3 regions of the Ferdinandcohnia salidurans genome follow, and region 2 is predicted to be linked to each of the others. Evidence: riboswitches for the same ligand, from Rfam matches in the RefSeq annotation. Region 2 holds a riboswitch; each other region holds the start of a gene.
What was found. Region 2 has a riboswitch for S-adenosylmethionine ahead of ACFSFW_RS02230 (Fur-regulated basic protein FbpA). Riboswitches for the same ligand answer to the same signal wherever they lie in the genome.

Region 1: linked by a shared signal. The riboswitch ahead of metK (methionine adenosyltransferase) and the one ahead of ACFSFW_RS02230 (Fur-regulated basic protein FbpA) in region 2 are both predicted to bind S-adenosylmethionine.
Region 3: linked by a shared signal. The riboswitch ahead of ACFSFW_RS11365 (methionine ABC transporter ATP-binding protein) and the one ahead of ACFSFW_RS02230 (Fur-regulated basic protein FbpA) in region 2 are both predicted to bind S-adenosylmethionine.

Annotation. Positions count from the first base shown of each region.
Region 1 is NZ_JBHUEK010000005.1:27,385-35,254, forward strand. Features, by position in the region: gene ACFSFW_RS02565 (ABC transporter ATP-binding protein) at 1-55, opposite strand, end outside; gene ACFSFW_RS02570 (ABC transporter substrate-binding protein) at 66-1,052, opposite strand; gene ACFSFW_RS02575 (alpha/beta hydrolase family protein) at 1,209-2,018, shown strand; gene pckA (phosphoenolpyruvate carboxykinase (ATP)) at 2,039-3,628, opposite strand; SAM riboswitch class I at 3,911-4,073, shown strand; gene metK (methionine adenosyltransferase) at 4,497-5,696, shown strand; gene ACFSFW_RS02590 (gamma carbonic anhydrase) at 5,716-6,255, opposite strand; gene tbcS (tetraprenyl-beta-curcumene synthase) at 6,376-7,440, shown strand; gene mnmM (tRNA 5-(aminomethyl)-2-thiouridylate-methyltransferase MnmM) at 7,463-7,870, opposite strand, start outside.
Region 2 is NZ_JBHUEK010000004.1:341,515-349,384, reverse strand. Features, by position in the region: gene ACFSFW_RS02250 (ATP-binding cassette domain-containing protein) at 1-460, opposite strand, end outside; gene ACFSFW_RS02245 (Rrf2 family transcriptional regulator) at 866-1,318, opposite strand; gene ACFSFW_RS02240 (NAD(P)-dependent oxidoreductase) at 1,462-2,097, shown strand; gene ACFSFW_RS02235 (VOC family protein) at 2,207-3,025, shown strand; SAM riboswitch class I at 3,366-3,469, shown strand; gene ACFSFW_RS02230 (Fur-regulated basic protein FbpA) at 3,551-3,751, shown strand; gene ACFSFW_RS02225 (SDR family oxidoreductase) at 3,849-4,607, opposite strand; gene ACFSFW_RS02220 (TetR/AcrR family transcriptional regulator) at 4,796-5,404, shown strand; gene ACFSFW_RS02215 (nitrite reductase) at 5,428-6,045, opposite strand; gene ACFSFW_RS02210 (YcdB/YcdC domain-containing protein) at 6,206-7,711, opposite strand; gene copZ (copper chaperone CopZ) at 7,836-7,870, opposite strand, start outside.
Region 3 is NZ_JBHUEK010000018.1:35,543-43,412, reverse strand. Features, by position in the region: gene ACFSFW_RS11385 (aldo/keto reductase) at 1-845, opposite strand, end outside; gene ACFSFW_RS11380 (LLM class flavin-dependent oxidoreductase) at 946-2,331, opposite strand; gene ACFSFW_RS11375 (MetQ/NlpA family ABC transporter substrate-binding protein) at 2,390-3,265, opposite strand; gene ACFSFW_RS11370 (methionine ABC transporter permease) at 3,290-3,952, opposite strand; gene ACFSFW_RS11365 (methionine ABC transporter ATP-binding protein) at 3,942-4,967, opposite strand; SAM riboswitch class I at 5,195-5,296, opposite strand; gene ACFSFW_RS11360 (6-phospho-alpha-glucosidase) at 5,440-6,765, opposite strand; gene ACFSFW_RS11355 (PTS transporter subunit EIIC) at 6,813-7,870, opposite strand, start outside.

The DNA of each region.
Region 1 (7,870 bases), on a different contig from region 2:
TAGAATCCTTTGTAAAATAAACATGGTGTATATCTTTTACTGACAAAAAGCTCATAGTAACACTCCTATTTGGAAATTACTTTTTCAGCAATACTTGTGTTAACAAGTGTGTTGTAGTCAATTCTCTTTGGTAATTCTCCTGCTTCATCCATAATGTCTTGAAGGTTATTCCAAGCTTCCTCTGATAAAACAGGGTTTGTTGCGTAAGAACCTTGATTCTTGTAACGTTCAATAGAAGAAGTGATTAGATCAAGTGGTGTATCTGGGAAGAACTCTTGAACCGAATCAGCGATTTCCTCTGGGCTATGGGAATCCACCCATTGTTGTGCTTTATAAATCGCTCTTGTGAATTTTTCAACGGCTTCCCCATTATCATCAATAAAGCTTTGCTTGGTCATAAAGGATGTATATGGGACCTTACCGGATTCTTCACCGAAAGATGCGACAATATAGCCACGGCCTTCTTTTTCAAAAAGGCTTGCAGTTGGTTCGAATAACTGGACGAACTCTCCTGTGCCTGAAGCATAAGCACTAGAAATATTGGCAAAGTCGATGTTTTGAATGAGATTCAAATCACCTTGTGGGTCAATTCCATGCTTTTTTAATACAAACTCCCCAACCATTTGTGGCATACCGCCTTTACGTTGGCCAAGGAATGTACTATCTTTGAGTTGCTCCCAGCTAAAGTTTTCGATGTTCTCTCTTGCGACTAAAAATGTACCATCCGTTTGTGTAAGAGCTGCGAAATTTATTACAGGGTCGGTTGAGCCTTGTGCCTCAACATAGATGGATGTTTCAGAACCTACTAAGGCTACATCAGCACCACCAGAAATTAACGCAGTCATAGTCTTATCTCCACCTGGTACAGTTGTTAATTCAACTTCTAAGCCCTCTTCTTCAAAAAATCCTTCGGTAATCGCTACATACTGCGGTGCATAAAACACCGAACGAGTAACCTCTGCAATACGGATTTTTTGGACCTGGTCATTATTACAAGCGGCTAACGGAATAATAAGCAGTAATGCAAAAAGGCTTGCAAGAATACGGCGCATGTATTCATTCCTCCTTGACAGTTCATCTGTCGACTTTAGTAATTACTTAAGATAGACTATGAAACGTGACAAAAATGTGTGAATGCCTATTTTTGCGTTTTTTAAGAACATTTAAAGTAAAGGTTGTACAATCATGTTTTAGAGAGGATAGATATTATGGTGGAAGGCACTATTATTGAAAAAATGAGATTTCCGTCTCCCAATCCGGCAATCAATCTTTATTTAATTACATATTGGAGTAAAGGACTAAAAGTGAAAGGTTATCTTGCCGAACCAATGGAAGAGGGTGTATACGACGGTTTTTTATATCTACGCGGTGGTATAAAAAATGTAGGTATGGTTCGAATTGGTCGCATCATCCAATTTGCTTCAGAAGGTTTTGTAGTGATGGCACCTTTTTATCGGGGAAATCAGGGGGGAGATGGGAATGAAGATTTCGCTGGTCATGACAGGTATGATGCATTTTCTGCTTTTAAAGTGCTTGAGGATCATGAAAAAGTGAACCCGACTCGGATTCATGTCTTTGGGTTTTCGCGCGGAGGAGTAATGGCCCTTCTTACGGCCATTCAGCATCCCCAGGTATGTACGATCGTGACATGGGGTGGCGTAAGTGATTTAAGCCTAACGTATGTGGAACGAAACGATTTACGGCGAATGCTGAAGCGGGTAATTGGAGGAACACCAACAAAATATCCTGAACGTTATAAATGGAGAACACCACTATACGAACTTGAAAAGCTGGAGGCTCCAGTTCTTATTATTCATGGTGAAAAGGATAAAAATGTTTCTGTTAACCATGCCTATCGTCTAGAAAAAAGAATAAAGGAACTCGGAAAAGAGGTGGAAAGTTGGTATTTTCCACAATACACTCATTATTTTCCGCCAAATGAAAATCGAGAAACAGTAAGACGATTAACTGAGTGGATGAAAACAAGGGAGCCAAAAACAAAAAAGCTCGAGGACTAATTTCCCCGAGCTTCGTTTTATTAAATGCGTGGTCCGCCCAATAATTCGATTTCTTTAGCAACATTAGAGAACTTCTTGAAGTTTTCTTTGAATTTTACAGCTAATTCTTTCGCTTTTACATAGTATTGACTTTGGTCTGCCCATGTTTTGGATGGTTGAAGAACATCATCAGGAACCCCAGGAATATGAATTGGAATTTCTAGACCAAAAATATCATTCTTCACGGTTTCAGCATTGTTTAACTCGCCTTCTAAAGCAGCTTGAACCATTGCGCGAGTATATGATAGTTTCATTCTGCTTCCAATACCATACTCTCCACCAGTCCAACCTGTATTCACTAAGAATACTTGAACATTGTGTTCATCAATCTTTCTACCTAACATCTCTGCATATTCTGTTGCAGGAAGTGGTAGGAATGGTGATCCAAAGCAAGTTGAGAATGTTGCTTGTGGAGCAGTAACACCACGCTCTGTTCCTGCTAGTTTACTTGTATAGCCACTTAAGAAATGGTACATGGCTTGTTCCTTAGTTAGTTTACTGATAGGAGGTAAAACACCAAAAGCATCAGCGGTTAAAAATACGATTGTATTCGGATGACCTGCAATACTAGGCACAATAATATTATCAATATTTTCAATTTGGTATGCAGCTCTTGTATTTTCAGTTAATGAATTATCATCATAATCTGCTATTCTGGATTTTTCATCTACAACCACATTTTCTAACACAGACCCAAAGCGAATCGCATCGAAAATTTGTGGTTCTTTCTCGCGGGAAAGGTTGATACATTTAGCATAGCAACCGCCTTCAATATTAAACACACCAGAACTAGACCAACCGTGCTCATCATCTCCAATAAGACGACGTTTTGGATCTGCTGAAAGAGTTGTTTTTCCGGTTCCAGATAGACCAAAGAATAATGCAACGTCACCTTCTGGGCCTACGTTTGAAGAGCAGTGCATAGAAAGAATATTTTTTTCAGGCAATACATAGTTCATCACAGAGAAGATTGACTTTTTAATTTCTCCAGCATATTCAGTTCCTCCGATTAACACTGTTCGTTTTTCGAAGGAAATAATAATGAATGTTTCAGAGTGGGTACCATCTACCTCAGGATCAGCTTTAAAATTTGGTGCACAAATAACTGTGAATTCAGATTGATGTGTTTTTAGATCCTCTTCAGATGGTCGAACAAACATTTGTTGTGAGAAAAGATTATGCCAAGCATATTCATTGATTACTTGGATTGGCATGCGTACTTTTTTGTCAGCACCTGCATATCCATTGAATACAAAAATCTCATCTTTTTCTGTTAAGTATGAAAGTACTTTTGTATAAAGTTTTTCATATACCTCTTCAGAAATTGGTTTGTTTACCTTACCCCAATCAATTCTATCTTTAGTAGATGCTTCTTCTACGATGTATTTGTCTTCTGGTGATCTTCCGGTGTATTTCCCAGTTGTCGCACGTATAGCCCCAGTCGAAGTAAGGATTCCCTCTTGTCTAGATAGTACTTTTTCAACTAAAATAGGAACAGATAGGTTATGGAGTGCGTTTTTTCCATTCACTAATTCTAATAGCTGCTCATTTGAAACTTCAACTGAATTCATGTTAAACCATCCTTTATTAATTTTTAAATTTCCATAAATTATCTCAAATTTACAATTAGTATAACACATTAATAAAAATAGTCTATACTATTTAACGTATTTTACGTAACATATCATTAAAAAGTGCGCACGGATTCTAAAATAGTCCTTTATAATCGATAATTTTTTTAAAGTTTGTCGATTTCGTGGAAATAGTGTGACACAGTTCGACTTTGTTTTTTTTCGAAATTCTGTTGACACCTTAAGGAATACTGCGATATGATATGTCATTGAACGGATACTCTCTTATCCCGAGCTGGCGGAGGGACAGGCCCAATGAAACCCGGCAACCATCACTTTTCTTACATATCAAATGTTTTTTTGTGAAACCTATTTAGTAGGTCTCCACATTCGTAAAAGTGATAAGGTGCTAACCTGAGCAAGGTATGACCTTGATCGATAAGAGTGAAAGGCTGGATAAACGATAAACCTTTCCTCAAAAAAGTGGGAAAGGTTTTTTATTCTTTATTGGTTTTATTGATGTTACTTAACGCGTAATATGTGTTTAACATTATTCAGTCTGGGTCAAACACCGACTGAATAATGTTAAAGCCTCCGGCGGATGCCTCGATTTTTTAGCGGTAATTTTTCGAGCTGTAAGTTCAAAGACTAAGAACGCCACTTCCTGTGGCAACGTCTTTATGACCCACATCGTGTGGGCCTAAAAATCGGGCGCAAATACGCCAAGGCGCATTTGATCGCAGATAACTGTTCATTAATATAGGATAGAAAATCGTGAAGGTAACAATACTAAGGGAATGAGTACCGTATCAATGAATGTCAGAACTCGAACCTATTCGATTCTGAATCCGAAAAGGAGGAAGCGTTTGTGACAAATAGACGCCGTTTATTTACTTCAGAGTCTGTTACAGAAGGACATCCAGATAAAATCTGTGACCAAATTTCAGATTCTATTTTAGATGCGATTTTAGCAAGTGATGCAAATGCACGCGTAGCGTGTGAAACTTCTGTCACAACAGGTCTTGTACTTGTTGCGGGAGAAATTACAACTTCTACATATGTAGATATCCCAAAGATTGTCCGTGAAACGATTAAAGAGATTGGCTATACACGTGCAAAATACGGATTTGACTATGAAACTTGTGCTGTTTTAACATCCATTGATGAGCAATCACCAGATATTGCAATGGGGGTTGACCAAGCGTTAGAAGCACGTGAAGGTCAAATGACAGATGAGCAAATTGAAGCAATTGGTGCTGGAGACCAAGGATTAATGTTTGGTTATGCTTGTAACGAAACAAAAGAATTAATGCCTCTACCAATTTCATTAGCTCACAAGTTATCACGCAGACTAACAAAGGTACGTAAAGATGAGATTCTTCCATATTTACGTCCAGATGGAAAAACTCAGGTTACTGTTGAATATGATGAGAACAACAATCCAGTTCGTATTGATACAATTGTTATTTCAACTCAGCACCATCCTGAAATTTCATTAGAGCAAATTCAACGTAATTTAAAAGAACATGTAATCAATCCTGTCGTTCCTAGTGAACTAATTGATGAGAATACAAAATATTTCATTAATCCTACTGGCCGTTTTGTAATTGGTGGTCCTCAAGGGGATGCTGGTTTAACTGGTCGTAAAATTATTGTTGATACGTACGGTGGTTATGCTCGCCATGGCGGTGGCGCATTCTCAGGTAAGGATCCAACTAAGGTTGACCGTTCAGCTGCATATGCTGCCCGTTATGTTGCGAAAAACATCGTTGCAGCTGGTTTAGCTGATAAATGTGAAGTTCAGCTTGCGTATGCAATCGGCGTTGCTCAACCAGTTTCTATTTCTGTTGACACATTCGGAACTGGAACTGTGTCAGAGGATGTACTTGTAGATTTGGTTCGTGATAATTTTGATTTACGTCCTGCTGGAATTATTAACATGCTGGATCTTCGTCGTCCAATTTATAAGCAAACTGCTGCATATGGTCACTTTGGTAGAAATGATCTTGATTTACCATGGGAGCGTACTGACAAAGCAGAAGCACTTAAAACACAAGCTGCAAAATAAGATAGAACAAAAGCTCGCCTTACTGGCGAGCTTCTTTGTTAGCTCGTTTTTCCTGTAATTCTTTATAATGCTGCCCTTTTTCCACATATTCACGGCGGATTCTGGCCATATCTTTTTGATCATCTTCATTTAATTCACGAATAACTTTAGCTGGTCTTCCGAATGCAAGAGTGTTTGGTGGAATCTTTTTACCTTGTGGAACAAGGCTACCGGCACCTATAAAAGCCCCTTCACCAACCTCGGCCCCATCAAGAATAATCGAGCCCATCCCGATTAGAGCATTTTTACGGATAATAGAGCTATGTAGGATCACCTGATGTCCAATTGTGACATCATCTTCAATAATTAAAGGATTATTTGGACTTTGATGCAAGGTTGAATTATCCTGAATGCTCACTCTTTTTCCGATAACTGTCGGTGCCACATCACCTCGTATAACAGTATTAAACCAAATGTTTGTTTCCTCACCAATTTTTACGTCACCAGTAACTGTCGCGTATTCCGCAATATATACAGAGTCGGCAATTTCAGGATATTTCCCTTTGTATGGATAAATCATAATAGATACATCCTTTCGTTTGATATTCGATAAATAATCATTTAAGGTAAGTGTATCAACTTTTACAAATATCGTAAATCGTATATAGATTCAATGTTCCTAAAAAATGAGGTGATATCGATGGTACCAACAAAACCAATTAGTTTAATGAAGAAAGTGTATCGTGAGGTATTTCCGATTGTACATCGTGAATTATCGATTTGGAAAAAGAAAGCGGAGGCTATTCCGAATGAGGAACTTCGGAAACAGGCATTAGCGAGTATTCAAACTAAAACGTTTCACTGTGAAGGTGGGGCAATTCTCGCCTTATTATCAGAAGGACAAATGGAGAAATGTATTCGTTTTATCGTTGCCTATCAAACGATAAGTGACTATCTAGATAATCTTTGTGATCGTAGTACCTCACTTGATCCGTTAGATTTTAGCTCGTTACATGACTCTATGCCAGATGCATTACGACCAGGACAGCCAACAAAAAACTATTATCAATATCGAGAGGAACAGGATGATGGGGGATACTTGGAAAGCCTAGTAACAACCTGTCAGGGTGTTCTTCAAAACCTTAATCATTATGATAAGATTGCTAATTATCTACAGGAATTGGCAAGTTATTATTGTGCTTTACAAATTCATAAACATGTAAAGGTAGAAGAGCGAGTACCAAGACTAGAGAATTGGTTTAAAGATCACCAAAAGAACTTACCTAGCATGGAATGGTATGAATTCTCAGCCTGTTCAGGGTCCACACTAGGGATTTTTTGTTTAGTTGCGTACGCTTTTCATGAAGAATTTAACGAAGAGATGGCTAACAAAGTGCGGAATGGGTATTTTCCATATATCCAAGGCCTGCATATCCTTCTTGATTATTTCATTGATCAAGAAGAGGACCGTCAAGGCGGAGACTTGAATTTCTGTTTTTATTATTCACATGAAAATGAATTGGTCGATCGCCTAAAGCATTTTATCACGGAAGCAGATAAACATACAGCAGGACTACCAAATGAAAAATTTCACCGAATGATTAACAGGGGTTTATTAGGTCTCTATTTATCAGATGAAAAGGTAAGGACACAACGAAGTGTATTAAAAATTGCGAAGAAAATCATTAGACTTGGTGGGAAGACTTCGTTTTTCTTTTATGTAAATGGACGAGCCTATCGTAGATTTCAACATGTGTTTGAATAAGAAAAAGATAGAGTGCTGGGCTCTATCTTTTTTCAATGGCAATAATAAAAGGTGGATTGTTCATTTGATTCATAAATCGGTACATTAAAACATGAGCACGGTTTTGGTCAAGTGTTGAACAGTATTCTAATAGCTGATCTCGTTCGACTGCACCTTCTTCATGGCCATGGTACACAACAAGTACGATGATACCTTCAGGCTTCATGATGGTAAGTAATTGCTCAATTGCCTCAATCGTAGAATCAGCCTTTGTAACAATTTCCTTATTCCCCCCTGGTAAATAGCCTAAATTAAAGACGGCCCCTGTAATTTTGCCGTGGGCTTCAGTTGGAATTATCGTTAAAAGTTGACTATGGCTTTCATGAAACAAACGAACACGCTCATATAGGTCTTGCTCTTTCAAACGATTGGTTGTGTTTTCAATGGCTTC
Region 2 (7,870 bases):
AGAACTCAGGGTTTGTAATAAGTGTTGAGGCAATCGCTAAACGTTGGCGCATCCCTAACGAGAAGTTTTTCGTTTTCTTCTTACCAGTATGACTAAGGTTCATTAAGCGAAGTAAATCATCAATCTCTCGGTTGCTCACACCACCGTTTGCTGCTTGTACTTTTAGATTCTCTCGGGCCGTTAATTCCGGATAAAGGGCTGGCGTTTCAATCGATTGACCCATTTTTCGACGCGCCTGTTGCAATCCCCTCGAACTTGTTTCCCCAAACAACTCGATGTTACCTTCATCGATTTTGATTAATCCCATAACGATGCGCATGAAGGTTGATTTTCCAGCACCGTTCTCTCCGATTAAGCCGTAAATCATACCTCGTTTGATTTCGATCGATACCTTATCCAGTGCTTTATGTTTACCATATATTTTTGAAACATTGGTTGCTTTAAGAATCGTTTCTGACATAGCTATCATCCTTTCGATGTTGTACATTTAGAATAAGTTGTATGTATAAATAAATAGACTAGAAAAGTATAAAGAAAGTGTAAAGAATGGTTTATCCATTTAGCGTTTTAGTCGTATATGGTGTTTTCTTCCAGGATATTTTCCAATGATATCCAAAAGTCCTAGTATACCTGGTGTTTATGTTATTACATTTTCCATATATGTCCAACACCCTTGCTATATATGGTGTTTATGTTACGTCTTTTTCCACGATTATCCAAAAATCCTAGCATATACGATGTTTTCGTTGCATTTTTTCCGTTTTTAACCAAAATTTCTGTCATATTTAGTGTTTTAATTACAAAAAAAGAGCATCGATCCATTTGTGGATCGACACCCTCTTTATCAACCTAAAATTTTCATATCTCATCTGGGACACTGGACCTGTCCCTCTGTCCCATTTTCGTTAATGCCATTTATGATGTCGTTTAGGGTTACGTTTGCTAAAATTTTTTCCATGGCAAATTGGGCCTGTGTAAATAAGGGTTCAATTGCATTTTGAATATTTCTACCGACGGGGCATTCTGGATTTGGGTTGTCATGAACGCTAAAAAGCTCTCCTTCTCTTACCACATCAACGGCCTTATACACATCTAGCATTGTAATTTCTGCTGGCTTTCTGATTAGTTTTGCACCAGCAACTCCTGGGTGTACTTCAATTAAATTTGCTTTTTTAAGCATTCCCATAATTTTTCTAATAACTACTGGGTTTGTATTCACACTTGATGCTAAAAATCCTGATGAACATTCCCCCTCTTTCGTTATCTCTATGAGGGAAAGTATATGAATTCCAACAGAAAATCTGCTACTGATGGACATCGATTGTCACCTTTCTTTCATTCCTAGTCATACGTTTATTATACCTTAAAAGTTGAATGTATTGACATTTACAACACATGTAACTATAATCATTACATGTAATCAATTAAATTACAAGTTAAATCACATAGGAGGAATAGATCATGAAAGTTGGAATTATTGGTGCAAGCGGTAAAGCAGGAAGCCTTATTTTAAAAGAGGCTGTTGAAAGAGGACATGAAGTTACAGCAATCGTTAGGGATGCATCTAAAGTGCAAAACGATCAGGTGTCTGTCATAGAAAAAAATGTATTAGAGTTAAAATCAGCCGATGTTGAACATCTCGATGTAGTGGTCAACGCATTTGGTGCGCCACTTGGTGAAGAACAAGCCCATGTTGATGCTGGCCATGCATTAATTGAGGCTGTTAAAGGAACAGATACAAGAATCATTGTTGTTGGTGGTGCAGGAAGTCTTTATGTTGATGAGGCTAAAACTCTACAACTCATCGACACACCAGAATTTCCAGACTTTGTTAAACCAACTGCGAAAGGTCAGGCAAGAAACTTTCAAGAATTAATAGAAACAGCAGATATCACTTGGACATTCATCAGTCCTTCTGCAGTATTCAATCCAGAGGGAAAAAGAACTGGTGCTTATCAAACTGGTAAAGACAATTTACTAGTCAACTCTAAAGGAGAAAGCTACATTAGCTACGCTGACTTCGCTATTGCAGTAGTCGACGAAATCGAAAACCCAAAACACCTTAACCAAAGATTCACAGTCGTCGGCGAAGCTTAATGGGACACAGGGACAGATCCCTTGTCCCAGAACAGATGAATTATTACAGGCATACGGTTCACTATACCATCGTATGCCTGTTATTCTATTATTTTTATGAGGTCAACATATGAAAAACATAAAGAACTTGATTTGGCTAACTACTATTTTATTGATTGTCTTAGCTATCCCACTTCTAGTATTCAAACCTTGGGAAAAAAATCATGAAAAATTATTAAATTATACCGGTGAAATGGAGCCAAGACTTGGCTACGTTGAACTACAAGTTTCTAACTTAGATAACTCACTAAAATTTTATCAAGATATCATAGGTTTAAAATTATTAGAAAAGAACGGAAATACCGCGAAATTAGCAACTGATGGAGAAACTCCTCTTTTAACATTAATTGAGGAAAGCTCATTTGTTGAAAGACCAATGAGAACCACAGGTTTGTTTCATTTCGCCATATTAGTGCCAAACAGAGAAGAACTGGCCTTAACGTTACAACATTTAATAGATTCAGAGTACCCGCTCCAGGGTGTGTCTGATCATCAGTATAGTGAAGCAATTTACCTTGCGGACCCTGATCTTAACGGAATTGAAATCTATGTAGACAGAAATCCAGACCTTTGGCTTGAGGATAACGAAGGCGGATATGTAGGCGGAACGTACGAGTTAGATGTCAAAGGTTTACTTTCTGAAATTAACGGTAAAGAATGGAAAGGTTTATCCAGTAATACGAGATTAGGACATATGCACTTACAAGTGTCCAGTATCGAGGAATCACATAAATTCTATGTGGATGCTTTAGGATTCAATGTCGTATCTCAAGATTCCCAAATGTTATTCGTGTCAAAAGATGATTATCACCATCACATCGGAATGAACACTTGGGCTGGCGAGGGTTTACCTACACCTCCTAATAACGCTCTAGGATTGCGTTATTAGGAGGTTCATTTTACGAAAGAAGAATATATGCAAGCAAAATCAGATTTAACACGGTTTGGGTTTACATTCACAGAAGAAAATGAGGTCATTGCGACAGAGGACCCTTCTGGTAATCAACTAAAAATCATATTATGGGATTGAGAGACATGGTTCATTAGCCTAGTAAGGTTATGAACCATGTCTCTTTTTTCCATTTAATAGTGATTTTATATTAATAGTTATTACCATCGTTTTTATTACGGATTCATTACATTTTGCACTCCACTTTAAATACAAGTAGACACATATGAATAATAAGTTTAAACTGTATATAAGGTGTTTCAATTGTAAAAATTAATAAAACTTATCAAGAGAGGTGGAGGGGCTGGCCCTGAGAAACCTCAGCAACAGATTCGTTGAATACTGTGCTAAATCCTGCAAGCTAACAAGCTTGAAAGATAAGTGAGGTTATCCTAATCATAAAAAAGCCTCTTCTTATCTTGTTATTGGGTCTTCTAAAAAGCCAATTACGAAAGGAGAGTTATGATGATGGCCTTATTAAAAGATGCTGATGAGAAACGTAAAAATGAGATCATTCGGAAACTAATTGAGTGTAATCAATATAAAAAGGATGGAAAACATCTATTTGAATTATCCCTGCCCGAATTAGAACATGAATATTTTAAAGTACAATCTAAAGGACACCCACATACTGGTTATGGTTCGATACGTTGGAAAAACTTTTAAATCTTATCTATTTTCTCCAGGACCTAATCTTGAGTTAAATTATTAAATATGCAAAAAAGCTTGGATCACCATATGTGGCCCAAGCTTTTTGCATTTCTTAATACGCGGTCCAACCTGCATCTCCGGTGATAACTGTTCCGTTGACAAAACTTGCGTCATCTGAAGCAAGGAATAGTGCGATACTAGCGATTTCTTCTGGTTTTCCTGTACGTGGATTGAGGGCCAATCCTGGCATGATACGGCCCATTCCAAAATCACTTCTGCCAGTCATTGAGGCACTGATGTTTGTCTCAACACCTCCTGGTGCGATCGCGTTACAACGAATCCCACTTTGCGCATACATGAATCCTGTGTTTTTCGTGAATCCAACAACCGCATGCTTAGAAGCTGTATAGGCAGCACCCGCTCTTGCCCCTTGAAGTCCGCCTGCAGAAGCAACGTTGATAATAACCCCAGCCTTTTTCTCTAAAAAGATTGGCAGTACTTTACGTGTTGCACGCATCACGCTCGTTGTATTGACTGCAAAAATTCTTTCCCATTTCTCGTCTTCAATTTCCCCAGCTGGTTCAAAGTTGTCCATAATTCCTGCATTATTTACTAAAATATCTACTGTTCCATACTTCGTTACAGCAGAATTAATTAAGTGTTGAATGTCTTCTTCTTTTGCAACATTGGTCATAACAGCGATAGCTTCTCCGCCAATTGCCTTAATTTCATCAACAGTTGCTTTAGCAGCTTCAATATTAATATCAGAAACCACTACTTTTGCCCCTTCATTTGCGTACAGGATTGCAATCGATTTTCCCATACCAGAAGCGGCACCAGTAACAACAGCTACTTTATTCTCTAGTCTCATGTTCATTCCTCCACATATGATAGAATGCATTTTAATAAACAGTTGTTCACTAATCAACAACTACCTATAGTATAATAAGATGAATAATACGCTTACAATCAGCAAAACCATGACTAAGTGTTCACTAATGAACAAAAATATATGATTTTGTCTAGTATTTTTGTTTTATAAAACATGGGAGGATGTTTATGTCTAGTAATAATGACTATCTTGACCGAAGAATTGTGAAGTCAAAACGAGCAATGAAAGATGCTTTACTATCTTTAATGAATGAAAAAGATTTAAAGGAGATCTCGATATCAGATATTGTACGAGTTGCGGATCTAAATCGGGGTACATTTTATAAGCATTTTCAATATAAGGAAGATATTCTGCATGAGATTATGGATGAAGTGATCACCGATTTGATTGAATCTTATCGTGAACCATATAAAGGCGTTGAAGTTTTAGAAATTAAAAAACTATCTACGTCCGCGGTAAAAATATTTGACCATGTCTATAAATACGCAAAGTTTTATTCGCATATCGTCAAGACAAACACTTTAACAGGCTTTCAAAATAAGTTCTGTACTGTCTTAAAGGATCTCGTCTTAACTGACTTGCATGACGCACTCACCAATTCTAAAATTGATAGAGAGATTCACGCAAATTACCAAGCATATGCAATATTAGGGATGGTCGTTGAATGGATTAATGGCGGGTTTAAATACAGTCCGCAATTCATGGCAGAACAACTCCTCGAAATAATCAAATACAATCGGGCTGATTCTGTTGTGAAACCAGTGATAAAAAAATAGATGGGACAGAGGGTCCCACCTATTTACTTAATAAGTTCTTCCTTCCCTCTTCGCTTAACGAATTTATAAAATTGCTCCCGCTTTTTACCCTGTTCTGCATATGTAGAAATGATTTTTTCGATAGAATCATAGAGCTCGTCTGGTGTGAGGTTCTCCTGCAATAAGGTACCTACCTCAGCATCCTTTCCTTTTGCTTTCCCACCAACATATAAATCATAGTGGTCTTTCATTTTCATAATCCCGATATCGTTAACCAACGGCTCACCGCAACCAACCGGGCACCCCGTATATGCCACCTTAAGAGTAAATGGGACAGGCTTCCCAGCAATACGACGATTGATCTCTTTTGCAACCGGCATGCCTTCTTCCTCTTCCCCCTTGCAAAAATTGCACGTTCTTAAACTCTTAACGAAATTTCCGACTGGAAAACAAGTTAACCCCACCCGCTCGAATTCTTCCATGATTTCTTCCTTTTGATCTTCAGGGATTTCGATGTAGAGCTGTTGAAATGTCGTCAATTCAAGCTCCTCATCTTCATTCATATATTTAGAAATGGCCACAAGTTGCTTCGTTTTCAGTTTTGCACCAAAGCCAATGCCTCCATTTATGGCAATCTTAATTTTTTTCACATCGTCTCCCATCATAAACACACCCCTATTTAATACACCCGGCAGGTATATATCACTTTATATTTATAGACTATTTGTATCCCTAGTTTACTATACCCCCCTAATGTATGTAAACTGATTTTAACACCTGAACAAACCAAAAAAGCAACCACTAGGGGCTGCTTTACAAAAATCACCTAATAAAAGTGGCGTCACCAACATCCACATACATCGCTTTCCCACTGGTTGCGTCAATGGCACGGACGTGACCAACTGTATCTGGAAAATCTGCTACATAAGCAAGAGTATAAATGGACTGCCCGTCTTCATCATACTCACGGATAAACATTCGTTCCATTTTCAAATGCCTTTTATAGATTTCTTTTGCCTCATCAACTGAAATATCGGGTTTGATCGGTAGATTGTTATATAGTTCGAGGGATGGTACGTCCAAGTTGAAATGAGTTATATTTCCTGTATATCTACCAACCTGGATTATTGTCACATGGTTAGTAACTCGCAGACCTTGATGGAATAAATGAACATAGAAGGTGTAGGTTTCTTCAACTTCAATGTATACCTCATCCCAATCATGTAACTCCTCATCAAAAATTCCATCCTCATCAACATCTTCTTCAAGCTCAAATGCTTCTTCTCCCTCAATCTCTTCAATATCATCCTCAAACACATCATCGAATTTATCATTTTCCGTTTCAAAGACCTCCAGTCTAAATCGTTCATGAGCATCAGGAAACTGTTTAAACAACAAACTCATTGCCCGCTCTTGCGCATTCTCTAAGCCAATTTCTTCCCCACTATTATCATGTTCTTCTCCATTTTTAACGTGTAAAAGGCACCCTGTTTTCTCATCAAAACAAAGCCTGACCACATGATTGGACTCTTCTTCCATATCAAAAGAATACGAATCTACAGAGACTTGCTTGGACCAGACTTCAATCCGTTTCCCATCCACTACCTGCTTATCTAAAAGTGTATAATCAGATGTTAGACCGACTAGTTCATATACATCCTGATCAGGTGACTCTCGTTTTACTATGGTCAAATCCGTTGGATACTCTTCTCTTATACTTGGTGACACAGACCCGTCAACAGGGATTTCCATAACCTGCTCAATCACACTGTAAGATAGGTGGTAATTGTTATCTCCATTTTTATAAACTTCATGATCAAATTGTTGAATATTCAACTCGAAGTCTAGACCTTCGATGTATGTTTCCAAAGCTTCCTCTTCAGAGACAACGATATCAGCATAACGAATCTCATAGTCTTCATCTGTACTGTAAAAACTCATGATTTGACCTGAAGTCGAAATAGTTATTGTAAAACCAGTGCTATGTATAAACAAACCATACTTCTCATCTCTTTTTTCATACGTCACCATGTAGGGATTATCTAAATCTAGGATTCCCGAAAACTCGTATTCTTGCTGCCCTGGGAAAAAGGTGTCAACGAATTTTTTCGCAATCTCCGTTAATTCTTCTTTCTTGAGTGTTCCCTCAGGTGCATCATCCACTAACGAATAGCTCACTAACTCTCCCTTTTCATTCAGTGAATAGCTTCCGATAACTTCATCTGTACTTGTATCATAAATATCAAAAATTTCGTCTTCATACTCCGAAACTTGATCATACGCTCTTACAGGCAAAAATCCCTGCAACTTCTCCATCAATTTGTTCATTATATTCCTCCTTTCGTACAGTAGGACAGGTACATTGTTCCAAGCTGGGACGATGTACCTGTCCCCTTGTCCCAAAAAGGGAGTTCATGTCTAACCACGAACTCCCTTACTGTGTAATGTAATTTTATGCTACAACATCATAGCCTTCTTCTTCAATTG
Region 3 (7,870 bases), on a different contig from region 2:
TATCTAAGTTGATAGTTATGTTGTTCTACCAGCCTACCTTGTTTGGGCTTCTTAGCTTCCCCATATTTTCCTGTTAAGAGTCCTCCACCTAACGGGCTATAGCTAATGACTCCAAGCCCTTCCGCTTGAGCTAGTGGTAATATCTCTACTTCGGCTTGTCTTTTTACTAGATTATACATTGGTTGAATTAGTTTAAATTTAGCCAACGCTTTTCGTTCTGATATACCAAGAGCTTTCGCAATTTGCCAGGCTGCCCAATTACTAACCGCAGGATATAGGATCTTCCCTTGTCTTTGCAGATCATCTAACGCAATGAGCGTTTCCTCGATATCGGTTGTCTCATCAAACCGATGGAGGAAATAAAATTCAATTCGATCTGTTCCCAAACGCTTTAGGGTTTTCTCAATTGAAAGGAAAATATGTCTTCTAGAAGTGCCACCTTCATTTTTACCAACTCCAGAAGGAAGACCGACCTTTGATGTTAATACAATATCATCCCGGCAATCAGCTATACATTTACCAAGTATTTCTTCCGACCTTCCACTGTTATAAATATTAGCTGTATCAAAGAAATTGATCCCAACTTCCCTACACCGGTTAAACATTGCCATAGACGTTTTTTCGTCTGCTATCCCACCAAAAGACATTGTACCGAAACACAACTCTGATACGTAAATGCCAGTATCTCCGATTGTTTTATATTCCATAAATAACTCCCTTTCCATTTTTTCAAAGGCCTGTTTTCGCTTTTTTACACCGTTGATATCCGCTGCAGGCGGACGCTTTCCGCGGGCGTGGCTTGAGCCTCCTCGTCGCTCTCGCTCCTGCGGGGTCTCAAGTCTCACGCTTTTCCCGCAGGAGTCGCCGCCTTCCGCTTCTATCAACTTAGTGAGCACTTATATAAAAACACCATTTGTTTAGCAAGGCCTTTAATAAATATAATTGTTACTTCCCTTCTAATATAGCAGTTTTTCGATACTGACTTCCCGTATGATCACTAGGTAATAAACTACTTCCGTGATTAAATAATTTTTCTCTGAAGGACCCCTGTTCATATTCTGTTTTGTAAATTCCGCGTTTCTGTAATTCAGGAATGACCAAATCAATGAATTCCTCTAGGCTTTCTGGTGTGACAAGATGAGCCAAGTTAAAGCCATCTACACCGCTCTCTTCGAATTGAAATTGAATTGCATCAGCCACTTCACTAGGATTTCCTACTAGCACATGATTCCGATCAATTATTTCAAAACGGTTTAATACCTCTCTGACTGTTAATTTTTTTGGTGCATCTTTTGTAAGTGAAGCAGCTCTTGATTGCCCATGTTCGGTATGTTTATATTCAAAAGGACTATCTAAGTCTGTATACTGTGATAAATCATACCCGCTAGAACCGCCATATTGGGCTTTTGCTGCTTCAGCACTCCAATACCTAGCTAATTCCTGATACTTTTCTTCTGCCTGTTCTGAAGTCTCTCCCACAATTACATTTAAAAAAGTAAATGCCTTTATATTCTCAGGGTTTCGTCCATACTTTTGCGCTCTTTGTCGGATATCTTGAATAGCCGATTTTATTTTTTCTGCTGACCCTCCAACAAATACACATTCTGCATGTTTGGCCGCAAACTCCTTGCCACGTTCAGACGTACCTGCTTGATATATAACTGGGGTACGCTGTATGGAAGGCTCACTTAAATGAGGACCTTCTACCGAAAAATACTCACCTTTATGATTAATCTCATGTACCTTCGATGGGTCTATTAGAATCTCCTGGGAGGCGTCAGCAATGACAGCATTGTCCTCCCAACTCCCTTCCCATAGCTTATAAGAGACTTCCAAAAACTCATCTGCCAAATCATAACGTGCATCATGTTTGAGCATTTCTGGTAGACCAAAGTTACGTGCAGCATTTGGAAGATAGGAAGTAACGATATTCCAAGCGATTCTCCCTTTTGTAAGATGGTCTAAGGTAGAAAATCTTCTTGCATGGCCGAATGGATGCTCATATGTAGTACTAACTGTCACGGCGAAAGATAGATGTTCTGTTACACTCGCCATCGCTGGTACAACAAAAGCTGGATCATTTAATGGCACCTGAACCCCGTCACGAATAGATGGCTGTTTACTTTGTTTATAAACATCATATATCCCCAGCACATCCGCAAAAAATACAGCATCAAACTTTCCTCGTTCCAATAATTTCGCTAACTCTATCCAATAATCTAAATCTTTATATTGAGTATGTCTCTCACTATTTGGATGCTTCCAAAGCCCGTGTGAATTATGCATAGCACTCGTCATATCGAAAACATTTAAGCGTATTTGTTTAGCCAATTGTCTCACCTTTTCATAGATTATTTAATTACCATTTTAAGTATTTAGCTTACATTCTCTATTTTCTATTCTTAATGCTTTCTTCTAATTGGTTTAAAGTCTCCTCAAGATCTTCAGCAGGGATATCAACAACAATACTTCCACCCTTTGTATCTTCTATTACAGCTTCTTTCACATCCGCTTCCTGATATAGCTTTGCAATTGTTTTGTATGTTTCATTGTCTTTATCCTCTTCACGAACGGCAAATACATTAATATATGGTCTTGCTTCTTCACTCTCTGGATCGTCATATAACAACGCATCCTTAAAGTTCAACCCCGCTTGACCTGCGATTCCATTATTTATCAGAGACGCAGCAACATCTTTAAGTGCCTGTGCAGTTTGTTGAGAAACAACTGGAACAATTTCTAAATTCTTTGGGTTCTTAGCAATATCATCTAAGGTTCCGTATATACCCACTCCATCTTTTAGCTCAATTAATCCAGCCTTTTCTAATAAAGTTAAACCTCGGCCAAGGTTTGCAGGGTCGTTTGAAATCGCGATTTGCGAACCCTCTGGTATGTCTGCTAAATCATCATATTTTTCAGAGTAAATTCCTGTTGGGTTAATAGTTGTTGAAGCAATCGGAACAATCTTAAAGCCATTCTCAACATTTGCAGGACCTAGAAAAGCAATATGTTGGAAAGAATTCATATCAATCTCTCCATTTGCAAGAGCATTATTAGGCTGAATGTAATCGGAAAACTCCACTAACTCAATTGTGATTCCTTTTGCCTTTGCTTTTTCTTCAATAAGCTTCCAATACGGTCCATCCGCACCTGTTACACCAATCTTTACGACCTCATTGGATTTTCCAGAAGTACTATTCGTACACGCTGCCAGTATTGAAATAACAAACGCCATTGATAATAAAATAATTAATCGCTTTTTCATTTTGAAATCTCTCCTTTTTTTAGGTTATCTTCGTAAAAAGAATCTAGATAAAAAGTTCCCTGAAAACTGTGCTATTTGAACGAGTAGAATTAATATCACAACTGTCACAATCATGACCGATGTATCAAATCTCTGGTAACCATAGGTCATGGCAAGGTCACCTAATCCACCGCCACCTACCGTTCCAGCCATAGCTGAGAAATCGACAAGTCCAACCGTAACAAAAGTAAGACCGAGAATAAGAGGTCCTAACGCTTCAGGTATAAGTACGCCAAATATGATTCGTACGGGGCTTGCACCCATAGCCTGTGCAGCTTCAATAATTCCCGGATCAATCGAGACAAGGTTACTCTCTACGATCCTAGCAACCGCAAAGCATGCCGCTATCGTCATAGGAAAAATAGCTGCTGCCGTTCCAATCGTAGTACCCATAACTGCCCGAGTTAAGGGACTCAATGCAACTAGCAAAATAATAAATGGAATGGGACGAACGATGTTCACTAACAAATTAAGTACGAGAAAGATATACTTATTTTCTAATATGTTCCCTTTGCGGGTGACAAAAAAGAGTACCCCCATCGCTATACCAATCATGCTTGAGAAAATTAATGTAAAGATAACCATTAAAATGGTTTCTCCAGTCGCTTCAATAATACGAGGCCAAAACGTAGTCCAATCAACTCTCATGATTAATCACCTCCCTTACTTCAACAATTTGTTTAAGTTCATTGATAACTTGCCGAATTAGAGGATCAGGACCCTGAAACTCAACAATTAAACTACCAAACAATTGATCCTGTAACTCGTTAATACTTCCGTATATAATATTGAAATCAATCCCATGCTTTCTCGTTACTCGTGATAGGATTGGTTGACTTGAAGCCCCTCCTGTAAAAATCACGCGATACAAGTTTCCATAATGGTTATTGCGCAATTTCTCTAAGAGTTTGCTAGAAAGCTTATCGTTTAGCACGGAACTAATAAAATTTTTAGTCGTTTTGGATTGTGGGTTTGAAAAAATATCATACACATTTCCTTCTTCAATCACTGACCCGTTTTCCATCACAGCCACTCGATGACAAATACTACGGATTACATGCATCTCATGTGTAATAAGTAAAATGGTAATATTGTACTCCTCATTCACTTTACGTAATAGCTGAAGGATTTCTCCTGTTGTTTCAGGGTCTAACGCAGAGGTTGCTTCATCACAAATCAGAATGTCTGGTGATGTGGCAAGCGCTCTTGCAATACCTACTCTTTGCTTTTGTCCGCCGGAAAGCTGTTCCGGATACTGATCTGACTTATCTTGTAAACCAACAAATTGAAGTAATTCTTTAACACGGTGATCAATTTCATCCTTTGGCAACTTTGCAAGTTTGAGAGGATAAGCGATATTTCCATATACAGTGCGAGAGTTAAATAGGTTAAATGACTGAAAGATCATACCGATTTTCCTTCGTAACTTACGTAGCTCAGCTTGAGAGAGACTGGATATTTCTCGGTCGTTAACCACCACCTTCCCTGATGTTGGGCGTTCAAGTAAATTAACGAGTCGGAGCAATGTACTTTTACCAGCCCCACTAAATCCAACCACTCCAAAGATTTCTCCTTTTGATATGGTTAAAGAAACATCCTTTAACGCTTGCACCTTCTTTCCTTCCAAACCAAATACTTTATTTACTTCCTCAAACTTAATCAACGATAATCCTCCTTTTCGAAATCAAACAAAAAAGGCACCTCTATCCAACACCATGTAAAGATGTATTGGATAAAGATACCTTTAGTTGTCTAATCGGCATACTTTTTCATTTTATATAAATTTAGTTTTTGAGAATTGATTATAGGTAATAAAGACCTCTTTTAAATCAAAAAAATAAAACCCCCTTCATGACAGAAGAGGGTTTAAATGGTAAATTTAATCGTCTCTTCTCATCTTTCAAGCTCTTTGCTTGCTGGATTTGGCACAGTACCTTGTAGTCTGTTGCCGAGGCTTCAAAGGGCCAGTCCCTCCACCTCTCTTGATAAGAATTCATTAATTATTGAATTGTAATTAATAATTTACATGGAATGTCTTGAACTGTCAATAAGATTTTTGAAAAATCTTATTATTGTTCTTTTTAGGTTACTAGTATACTTATGCTACAGGTTACCCTTAGTATTCTACTTTTCTATTAGTGTAACTCCGGCCAATAACCTTTATTAGCTTCGATTAATTCATCCAAGATGTCTTTGGCTACTTTTGCACTTGGTACTGTTTTTGAAAGTGTTAATGCCTGCCAGAGCTTTTGGTAGCTGCCTTCAATATAGGCTTGAACCACTAATTTTTCAACTGTTACTTGCTGATACATTAACGCTCTTTGGAATTCAGGAATTTTCCCTTGGCTTAATGGCTCTGGACCGTCGCTACCAACAATACATGGAACTTCAACCATAGCATCATCATCAAAGTTAGCAATGGCTCCATTGTTTTCAACAATTAATAACATTCTTTCATGTGTGTTAAAGGCAATCGCACGGGCTAAATCAACAACGAAAGTGGCATGTGCCCCCATTTCAAACTCGCAGCCTTCTGCAGTTCCTCTTTCAATGATCGTTCTTGCTGTTGAGAAAACGGTCTTTTCTCTACCAGCGATTACTTCATTTGCCCTTGTGTATTCTGGATTAGACGTTTTTACCACATAATCAGGGTATAAATAGTATTTTAAATACGTATTTGGCAAGAATCTAGGATCAACCGCTAGTAAATCTTTTGCTTTCTTGTGTGTTTCTTGCCAGCTAGCATCAGTATGCTGGGTATCTACTTCTTTTTGAGTAAGATATCCGTTTTCAGCAACATAATCACGAATTTGAGGAAGATATTCATTTCCCTCTTTATCTTTTACACTTGTCCACCAGCCAAAGTGGTTTAATCCGAAATAACGTACTTCTAAATCCTGTGGCTCTTTGCCGATGATATGAGAAATTCTACGTAGTGTGCCTACAGGCATATCACAAATATTCAATACTTTTGAATTTGGACGAAGAACGCGACAAGCTTCCGCTACAATGGCTGCAGGATTAGAATAGTTTAACATCCATGCATCTGGTGAATATTTTTCCATTATATCGATTAACTCAACCATATCCCCGATGCTTCTCATTCCATAAGCAATTCCGCCAGGTCCGCAAGTTTCTTGGCCGACTACACCATATTTCAATGGAATTTTTTCATCTTTTTCGCGCATTTCATATTTCCCCGTACGAATATGAGCAAAGCAGAAATCGATATCAGTAAAAGCCTCCTCTGGATCGGTTGTGAAGCAATATTCAATATCCGGCGCATTTTCTTTTAATACGATCTCAATTGCTTCTCCTAAAACAGCTTGTCTTTCAGCATCATTATCATATAATTTTAACTTTCGAAGTGGGAAACGGTCCAGATTGTCTAATAACATCATAACAATCCCTGGTGTATAGGTACTTCCTCCACCTGCAATAACGACTGAGAACTTTTTCATTTTCTCCATTCCCTTCTAGAAATCTTTGTTGTTGTTTTATTCCGAGTCTATTCGTTTGTTGTTAATCCTAAATAACTGTCAACAGCTTTTCTAATCGTTGTAACCTGTAAGCCGTAAACAACTTGAACATTTTTATCTTTAATCACGACTCCACTAGCACCTGTTTCTTTCTTCAACACTTCTTCGTTGACCATTTCAGGATTATCTAGTGTTAAACGAAGTCTTGTATAACAATTGGTAACGGTATGAATGTTACTTGCTCCACCTAAGGCATCAACAATTACTGGGGCAATTCCGTCATTTCCCTGTGATTCAGAAGTTCCAGTTTTTCCTTGTTTTTGCTTTTCTTTTAAATCTTTCTTCGTATATAACTTTGTTTCTTGTCCACCTTCTTCTCTTCCGACGGTCTTGAAGTTAAGCTTCACGATTAAGAAGCGGAATAGTAAGTAGTAGATCACAAAGAAGATCAAACCGATTAAAATGTACATTGGCCAGTGTGTCTTCTCAATTCCGAGCGGTAAATTGAACAATAGGAAGTCAATCATTCCGTTTGGTCCAATTGCTCTGACATCTAAGAGACTAAACGTTACCATTGCTAAACCACTTAAAGCAGCGTGAACCACAAATAGTAGTGGAGCAACAAACATGAATGAGAATTCAATTGGTTCAGTAACACCCGCAATAAAAGAAGTCACAGCAGCAGGAATCAAGATTGCTTTTACCTTCGCCTTGTTCTCAGGCTTTGCTGTATGATACATCGCTAAGCAAGCGCCGAGTAAACCAAACATTTTTGAAATTCCTCGCGCATCCCAAACGACAGATGAAGAAAGTTCTTTTACAGTTGGATCTGCAATCTCAGCGTAGTAAATATTTCTTGCACCTTCAAAAATTTGTCCGCCAACTTCTGCTACACCGCCCAATGATGTATATAAGAATGGTGTATAGATTAAGTGATGCAGCCCAGTAGGAATTAATAAGCGCTCTAACATTCCGTATAAGAATATTCCGAAGTTCCCACTGTGATTAATAAGAGATCCAAGATTGTTAATACCATTTTGGAAAAACGGCCAAATATACGTAAGAGCAATTGATAATAGGACAACTA